Regions from separate parts of the Thioalkalivibrio sp. AKL9 genome, predicted to be linked through region 2. Evidence: riboswitches for the same ligand, from Rfam matches in the RefSeq annotation. Region 2 holds a riboswitch; the other holds the start of a gene.
What was found. A riboswitch is a leader RNA that binds a small molecule or an ion and turns the genes downstream of it on or off. The one in region 2 is predicted to bind cobalamin.
Positions count from the first base shown of each region.

Region 1: linked by a shared signal. The riboswitch ahead of bluB (5,6-dimethylbenzimidazole synthase) and the one ahead of D573_RS0108500 (porin) in region 2 are both predicted to bind cobalamin.

Region 1 is NZ_KB905104.1:3,115-7,324, forward strand. It holds gene D573_RS0102180 (iron ABC transporter permease) at 1-535, opposite strand, end outside; gene D573_RS0102185 (cobalamin-binding protein) at 675-1,511, opposite strand; cobalamin riboswitch at 1,732-1,996, shown strand; gene bluB (5,6-dimethylbenzimidazole synthase) at 2,090-2,863, shown strand; gene cbiB (adenosylcobinamide-phosphate synthase CbiB) at 2,860-3,762, shown strand; gene cobD (threonine-phosphate decarboxylase CobD) at 3,773-4,210, shown strand, end outside.
Region 2 is NZ_KB905109.1:169,483-173,692, reverse strand. It holds gene gltX (glutamate--tRNA ligase) at 1-369, opposite strand, end outside; gene D573_RS0108510 (DUF4399 domain-containing protein) at 513-962, shown strand; gene D573_RS0108505 (cytochrome-c peroxidase) at 1,028-2,008, opposite strand; cobalamin riboswitch at 2,222-2,457, shown strand; gene D573_RS0108500 (porin) at 2,587-3,702, shown strand; gene D573_RS0108495 (cytochrome c) at 3,723-4,210, shown strand, end outside.

The DNA.
Region 1 (4,210 bases), on a different contig from region 2:
TCAGCCAGTACAGCATGCCCGGGAGCTCCGCAGTGGGGCTGACTGCGAGGATGAAACTGATCATCGCGCCCCAGCCGGCGGCCACCACGACACCGGTCAGCAGCAGGCGGGTCGGGGTCCAGCTGCCCGTGCCGTGGGCCAGGCCGAACACCAGAATGGTGGACAGCAGGGCGCCCACGAAGGCCGCGGCCGAGACCGAGAACATGGACAGCCCCGCCAGCATCGCCAGCAAGGCGCCCACCGAGGCACCGCCGGAGAGCCCCAGCACGTAGGGATCGGCCAGTGGATTGCGTAGCAGGACCTGCATCAGCGCTCCGGCCAGGCCTAGCAACCCGCCGGCGGCGAACGCGGCCAGCGCGCGCGGCAGGCGCAGATCCAGTACCAGGGTGCTGTGCAGTCGCGAGGCCTCGCCGAAGAAGACACTCAGCAGGTCAGGGAACGGAATCTGCACGCTGCCGTAGGCCAGTGCCACCAGAACGGAGAGCACAGACGCGGGTAACAGCACGCCCAGGGCCAGGAGGAACGAACGGGTCAAGCGGTAGCCCTCCGCTCCAGGCGGGCGAAGCGGTAGGTTGCCGGAACGGCGGGAGCGCTGCCTTCAGCGCACGTACAACGCTCCTTCATTGGTGTCCCGCGATATCCTTTCCGAGAGACTGCGAGGCGGACCGTCATGGTCATGGGGCAGGACGGCGTGCGCGGGCGCGTTCGAGTTCTTCGCACATCAGGGCGGTGCCTTCCGCGATGCGTCCGGTATGGCGTTGCAGGAGCGAAGGGGGGATGAAGAACAGATTGTCGCGCTGGACCGCGGTCATATCCTCCCATTGGCCCCAGGCGACCACCCAGTCGGGGCGGTCCTCGCCCATGCCGCCGCCGATGATGACCTCGGGGTCGGCATCCAGTACGGCTTCGCGGCCAATGCGTGGCACCAGGCGGTCGAGATTGCCGAACACGTTCACACCGCCACAGACGGCGATGGCCTCGGCGATCAGGTGGTCGTCATTGACCGTCATCAACGGTTGCTCCCACACCTGATAGAACACGCGAATCGGGTCCCGGTCGCCGTACGTGGCGCGGAGCGCGTCCATTCGGCCCAGGAAGTCCTCTGCCGCGGCCTCGCCCTGGTCATGCGTGCCGGCGAGCGTGGCCATGCGCCGCATGCTCGAGGCCACACCCTCGAAGCTGCGTGGTTCCGATACGTACACCGGCAGTCCCAGTTCGCGCAGGCGTTCGACCTGGGAGGCGGAGTTGCCGCTCTTCCACGCGATCACCAGATCGGGGTCCCTTTCCAGTACCCGTTCCAGGTCAATCCGGCTGTAACCGCCAATCCGCGGGATGCCCTCCGCCTCGGGCGGATAATCGCTGTACTGCGTTGCGCCCACGATGCGGTCCCCCGCACCCACGGCAAACAGCACCTCGGTGATGTGCGGCGCCAGGCTGACGATGCGCTCGGCAGGCTGCTCCAGATGGACCTCGCGGTCATCGTCGTCGGTGACCGCGATCGAGTCCGCCATTGCGATCAGCGGGGTTGAGAGCAGGCCCAGGAGGCAAGCGAGCAGTGGAGTTCGGAGAGTCAAGAATTGCATGATTTTACAGTCGCATTGGATTGATTGTTCAAGCGCCTTCGAGCCGGCTGGGGAGCCGCCACCTGGCGCTGGACTAGCGGGGCATCATAGCAGCAAGCCTGCGGCGCCTCGGAGCGTCAATTGGTCGGCAGTGGGCTTGCCGCGTATGATTGGTGGCTTGCTACCAGGTGCCCGGGCGACTGATCGCGCGGGTTAAACGGGAAGTCGGTGCAGGCGCGAGATCCTCCGCAGCCCCATTCCGACGCTGCCCCCGCAACGGTAAGCGAGTGGGTTCGAGGGGTGCTTCCGCAGGCCGCTCGGCCCTCGACAAGTCGAAAGCCACTGGGCCGAACGCGGCCCGGGAAGGCGACTTGCCGCCCCGGGTTGCCGGGGCCTCGCGAGCCCGGAGACCGGCCTGGACGATGTTTCTGCGACCGCGCGGTGGGCGAGGGTCGGTAGGTGCGGGCCCCCTGTGGCCGCACCCCGATCCCTCTGCATCCGCGTCGTGTCCCCCTGACGGTAAGCCGATGCAGTCCGAGTTGCCCGCCAATGAGAACCCTTCCTGCCCGGGCGCTGATGCCGGGGGTTCGGGATTTGCCCAAGATGAGCTTGCGGCCGTCTATCGCGTGATCGCGGAACGCCGGGATATGCGCCATTTTCGGCCGGACCCGGTCGATCCAGCGGTGTTGCGGCGGCTGCTGGAGGCGGCGCATCGCGCGCCGAGCGTGGGCTATATGCAGCCCTGGCGCTTCCTGCGCATTACCGACCCGGCGATGCGCGAGGCACTCCACTCCCATGCAGCGGACGAACAGGGTCGCACCGCGGAGGCCTGTGGCGAGCGCGCGGCCGACGTGCATCGCTTGAAGCTGGAGGGCATCCGCGAGGCGGGCGAGTTACTGGTCGTGTCCCTGACCGATGGCCGCGAACGCTACGTGCTGGGCCGGCGGACGCTCCCCGAGATGGACCTCTGTTCCGCCGCCTGTGCGATCCAGAACCTGTGGCTGGCCGCCCGCGCCGAGGGCCTGGGCATGGGCTGGGTCTCCCTGTTCGATCCGAACTGGCTGGCCGATCGGCTGGACATGCCCGAAGGCGGGTACCCGATCGCGGTGCTGTGCCTGGGGCATGTGGAGCGCTTCTATGACCGGCCGATGCTGGAGACGGCGGGCTGGGATACCCGGCGCCCCCTGGAAGACCTGGTGTTCCAGGATCGCTGGGGCGCGCCGTGCGAGCTGGCCGAGTCCCCGGATGCGCGGGAATCCGTCACGGGTCCGGATGGGGCATCCGGGCGCGGGCCGGCATGAGTACCTTTCTGATCCTGATCGGCGCCCTGATCCTGGACCGGCTGTTTGGCGACCCACGGCGGTTCCATCCGCTGGCCGGATTCGGCCAGCTCGCGGCCTGGGCCGAATCCCGCTGGCATGCGCCCAGTCGTGCACGCGGAGCGCTCCTCCTCGCGGCACTGGTCCTGCCCTGGGTGGCGCTGGCCGCACTGGGCGCCTCGCTGGCCTGGGGCTGGGTTCTGACGCTGGCGATCCTGACGCTGGCGATCGGCTGGCGCAGCCTGGACGAGCATGCGGAGGTGGTGGCCGAGGCCCTGGAAAAGGATGACCTTTCTGGGGCGCGCACCGGTGTCGGCATGCTGGTCAGCCGCGACACGGCGGCCCTGGACGCGCGCGGGGTGAGTGGCGCGACCATCGAGTCGGTGCTGGAGAACGGCAACGACGCGCTGTTCGCCACGATCTTCTGGTTTCTGGTGGCCGGGGCGCCGGGCGTGGTGGCCTATCGCCTGGTGAATACGCTGGACGCGATGTGGGGCTATCGCAATGACCGGTTTCGCTCGTTTGGCTGGGCCGCCGCGCGCCTGGATGATGCGATGAACCTGATCCCGGCCCGTCTCACGGCGCTGGGCTATGCCCTGGCCGGTCGCGGCCGGGACGCGCTGCAGTGCTGGCGCGAGCAGGCCGCGGGCTGGAAGAGCCCGAATGCGGGGCCGGTGATGGCCGCAGGGGCGGGTGCGCTGGGCGTGGTCCTGGGGGGGGCGGCGCCCTATGGCGGGCAGCGCGAGTGGCGACCCCGCCTGGGGATGGGCCGCATGCCCGACGCGGCAGGCATTCGCCAGGCGGTTGCGCTGCTGGATCGTGCGCTGGCCATCTGGATGGCCTTCATTGTGGCCGGAGTGATTGTCGTTGTCCTGTTCTGAGGCCCAATCGATGCAGACGCCGGAGCCGAAGGCACTGATCCAGGTACACGGGGGCGGTATCCGTCAGGCGGCCGCGCGCTACGGGATCCCCGAGGCCGACTGGCTGGATCTCTCCACGGGCATCAACCCGCATGGCTACCCCGCGGGCGAGCTGCCGCCAGGGGCCTGGGCGCGCCTGCCGGAACCGGACGACGGCCTGGAGGCCGCGGCCGCCGCCTATTACGGGACCGGGGCGCTGTTGCCGGTGCCCGGTTCCCAGGCCGCGATCCAGCTGCTGCCAGCGCTACGGGAAGGCCCTTCGCGCGTGGGCATCCTCGAGCCCAGCTACAACGAACACGCCCGGGCCTGGCACGGGGCAGGGCACGACGTCGTCCCGCTGGATGGGGATTCGATCGAGGCTGCATTGCCCGGCCTGGACGTGCTGGTGCTGGTCAACCCGAACAATCCG
Region 2 (4,210 bases):
ACCGTCGTAGCGCGGCTTCTCCTTGCGCGCCTTCTGCTCCTCGCGCATCGCGTCCAGCTCTTCCTTCGAGCAGTAGCAGCGGTAGGCATGCCCGGCGGCCATCAACTGATCGATCACTTCCCGGTACCGGTCGAAGCGCTCGGTCTGATAGAACGGGCCCTGATCGTAGGTCAGACCCAGCCAGTTCATGCCTTCCAGGATCGCGTTCACCGACTCCGCAGTGCTGCGCTCGAGATCGGTGTCCTCGATGCGGAGCACGAAGTCGCCGCCGTGATGACGGGTGTACAACCAGGAAAACAATGCGGTACGAGCACCACCAATGTGCAGATAACCGGTGGGACTGGGGGCAAAACGGGTACGGAAACTCATGCGCGGGACACTCGATTACGGGTAGTGAGCAAAGGCGCCTAGGGTAGCAGAACGCTACAGGGCGATAACCCGGTAGCCCGGTTTCCGCCGGCTATACTCGAGACAGGCCAACACACGGGCCCCTATCGCCCGAAGGAGTCGTGATGAAATCCGTTTCGCTCACCCGCCTCGCGACCATCGCTCTGGTCACTGGAGGATTCGCCCTGGCCGCAAGCAGTGCGGCCAGCATGGAGCGCGTTCCGGCGCCCGAAGGGGCCGAGGTGTACTTCATCAGCCCGCAGGATGGCGACACCGTGGAGAGTCCCGTGCGCATCCAGATGGGCCTGCGCGGCATGGGCGTGGCCCCGGCCGGCGTCGAGGCCGACAACACCGGGCATCACCACCTGCTGGTGAACCAGCCGCTGGACGAGGTCGACCTGGATGCCTCGCTCCCCTTCTCCGACCACAAGCGCCACTTCGGAGGCGGTCAGACCGAAGGCGAGATCGAACTGGAGCCGGGTACTCACACCCTGCAATTGCTCTTCATGGACTACCGCCACCTCAGCTTCGACCCGCCAGTGACCTCCGACAAGATCACCATCACCGTCGAATAGGCGGCACAAAAAAAGCCCCCTCCGGACCCGGAGGGGGCTTGTCATCGCCAGTGGCAACCGGTCGCTTACGGCAGTGACGGGATCTCGAACTGCGGCATGTCACCGGTCAGCGCGTGCATGAAGGCCTCCAGGTCCTCGACTTCATCGTCGCTAAACTCCATGCCCAGCATCTCCTGCCCCATGATGCGGATCGCCTCGTCCAGCGTGGCGGTCTCTCCGTTGTTCATATAGGGGTAGGTCAGCGCCACGTTGCGCAGGGTCGGGGTCTTGAAGGCAAAGCGATCACTCTCCTCCCCGGTCACCAGGTAACGGCCCTCGTCTTCCGACCCCGGCACCTGGATGCGATGGAAGTGGCTGTCGGTGAGTGCCGGGCCACGGTGGCAGGCGACGCAGCCGTTATCCGCGAACAGCTTCATCCCGCGCATCTGCTGCTCGCTCATCGCACCTTCGTCCCCGGCCAGCCAGCGGTCCAGCGGCGAGTTCGGGGTATTCAGCGTACGCTGGAAGGTCGCCAGGGCCTTGGCCACGTGATCGGCATTGATCACGTTGTCACCGTCATAGTCGGGATAGGCGGCCGCGAACTTCTCCTGGTACTCGTTGAACTCTTCCAGACGCTCGATTGCGTCCTCCAGCGGCATCGCCATCTCGATCGCGTCCTGGATCGGACCCAGCGCCTGGCCTTCCAGATCGTCCTCGCGGCCATCCCAGAACTGCGCCGTGAAGAAGCCGGAGTTCAGCACCGTCGGGGTGTTGCGCTCGCCGACCTGACCGTCATGACCCACCGCACGCGGGATACGATCCGCCCAGCCCAGCGCCGGGTTGTGGCAGGTCGCGCAGGAGATCACGCCCGAACTGGAGATGCGCGGCTCGAAGAACAGCATCTTGCCCAGTTCGATCTTCTCCTTCGTCATCGAGTTGTCCGCCGGGATCGGCGGCAGCGCCGGCAGCGGCTCGAACACGTCGCGGTACTCGGAATAGTCGGTATCCGCCAGCACCGGGGCCGAGGCCCCCATGGCGACGGCCGCGCACGCCGCGAGCGCCGTCATTCGAAATCCGGAAAGTGTCTTCATGGCAGGGCTCCCTTGGGGAATGGGTGTCGGCTCGAACCGATCTAGACTCGGTCCAGATCGCCTGAAACCCACCCTACCCACGCGGGAAACCGGACGCGATCAAAAACGGGTGTTCCGTTGATCCAGATCAACGGATACCGCTGCCATCCCGACTCAACGCGCCCTTGACCCTCAAACGGAGGCGCCGTAGGGTCCGCCTTGCCTTCAGGTGCCCCGGCCAGAACCGGCCGGGGATAATCGGGAAGCCGGTGCGCGAACACGCGTTCGCAAGTCCGGCACTGCCCCCGCAACGGTAGGCAGAGTCAGGGCGGATCCAATGCCACTGCGGCGCATCCCCGAGATGCCCGCGGGAAGGCGACCCGCCCTGGATGCATCACGCATCCACTCTGCGAGTCCGGAGACCGGCCTGGAGAACACCCGACGCCGCGGTGGGCGGCCGAGCGGGCCAGGACCGGTGTGCTCAACGACCGGCCCTACCCTGCTCCCTGTCCAGCGTCCGGCGTCGTTTTCATCCACGGCGTGCGGGGTCGCTCGTCCAGGGGAGCACCACAACAATGGAAAACACCCATGTCCGACCGGGGCGACATGCCGTCCCGGCCCTTGCCACGTTTTGTCTGATGACGGCCACGAGTCTCGCGCCGGCACAGGCCGGCTTCGACTTCAGCGACGCGGAAGACGGCCTGCAGGTCACCCTGGATCCGCTAGTTCAGGGCCGCTACAGCTACAACCGAGACCCGGACGGCTCCCGCAGCGAGTTCGACTTCCGCCGCGCCTGGCTGGACAGCTCCGGGACCCTGTTCCACCCCGATCTGAGCTTCCGTCTGCAGCCGGATTTCAGCAGCGGCGAGCTGTCCATGCGCGACGTCTGGCTGCAGTACGCGCTGGGCGAATCACTGAGTCTGCGGGCCGGTCAGTTCACCGTGCCCTTCGGGCTGCCACGGGATATCGGCGGGCCCAATCGCCTGTTCACCGAGCTGAGCATCGCCGGCAACCAGTTCGAGGTCCCGGCCGGACGCGACACCGGCGTCGCCCTCCTGGGTGGCGCGGCCGACGACCGCGCCTGGGCCATCGGCGTGTTTGACGGCCGGGGGCGCCTCGACCAGCGCGACGAGCGCCCATCCACCTCCGGGCATCTGCTCAGCGCCCGCAGCGCCTGGGCCCCGGTAGGGGCGGTTCCGCGCGACAACACCACCGTGGGCCAGGCCGTGGAACACACGGTCGCCCTGGGCGCCGGCGTGCAGGCCGCCAGCCGCAATCACCTGCGCGACTGGAGCCGCGGCATCGAAGACACGGTGGCCAACCAGCGCGCCGACTGGATCACTGCCACCGCCGACGCGGTGGTCAAGTTCGGCCATACCTCGCTGTCGCTGGCGGCCTTCCGCCGCGATGTCTCCCCCGACCGCACCGCGAGCTACCACGACTTGGGGGCCGAACTGGAACTGGCACAGTCGCTACCAGTGGAGGGACTGGAGTTCGCTGCCCGCCACGCGGTGCTGCGCCACGACGCCGGCGACGACCTGGACGGAGACGAGCGCTGGCAGCGCGAATGGGGCGCCGGCCTCAACTGGTATCACCGCGGCCAGCGACAAAAGACCCAATTGATGTGGCTGGACCGCGACGCTGGCACTTCAGACTGGGAGCTGCACTTGCAGCACCAGTTCCGCTTCTGAAACCGGAAAGGAGATCCGACATGACTAGAACCACCTTCACACCGGCCCTCCGGGTCACCGGCCTTGTCCTGATCCTGCTCGCCGCCACCGTCGCCCATGCCGGCGAGGTGACGCTTCCGATGCCCGGGCCCTGGGGTGACGACTACAGCGAGACCCTGGACGACCCGGACACAGTGGACGCCACCGAGGCCTTCCAGCGCTTCCGTCAGCAGAGCATGCAGGGCACATCCGCCACCTACCGCAGCATCGAGCAGATCCTGCGTTATGGCGCACCATTCGCCGGACGTCTGCCCGATCTGGCCGAGGAACTGGCGCGCCGCGCCGACGACATCGAAACCTGGTTCGCACGCGAGACACCCGCGCGGCACGGCGAACCCGGAGCCCTGCCCGCGGCCTGGGAAGACCCGGACTTCGCCGAGTACAAGGCCGCCTACCGCGAGGCCGCCCAACAACTACAGCGCAAGGTGGAGTCGGCCGAGGACCTGGGGAACGAAGACTTCCAGCTTCG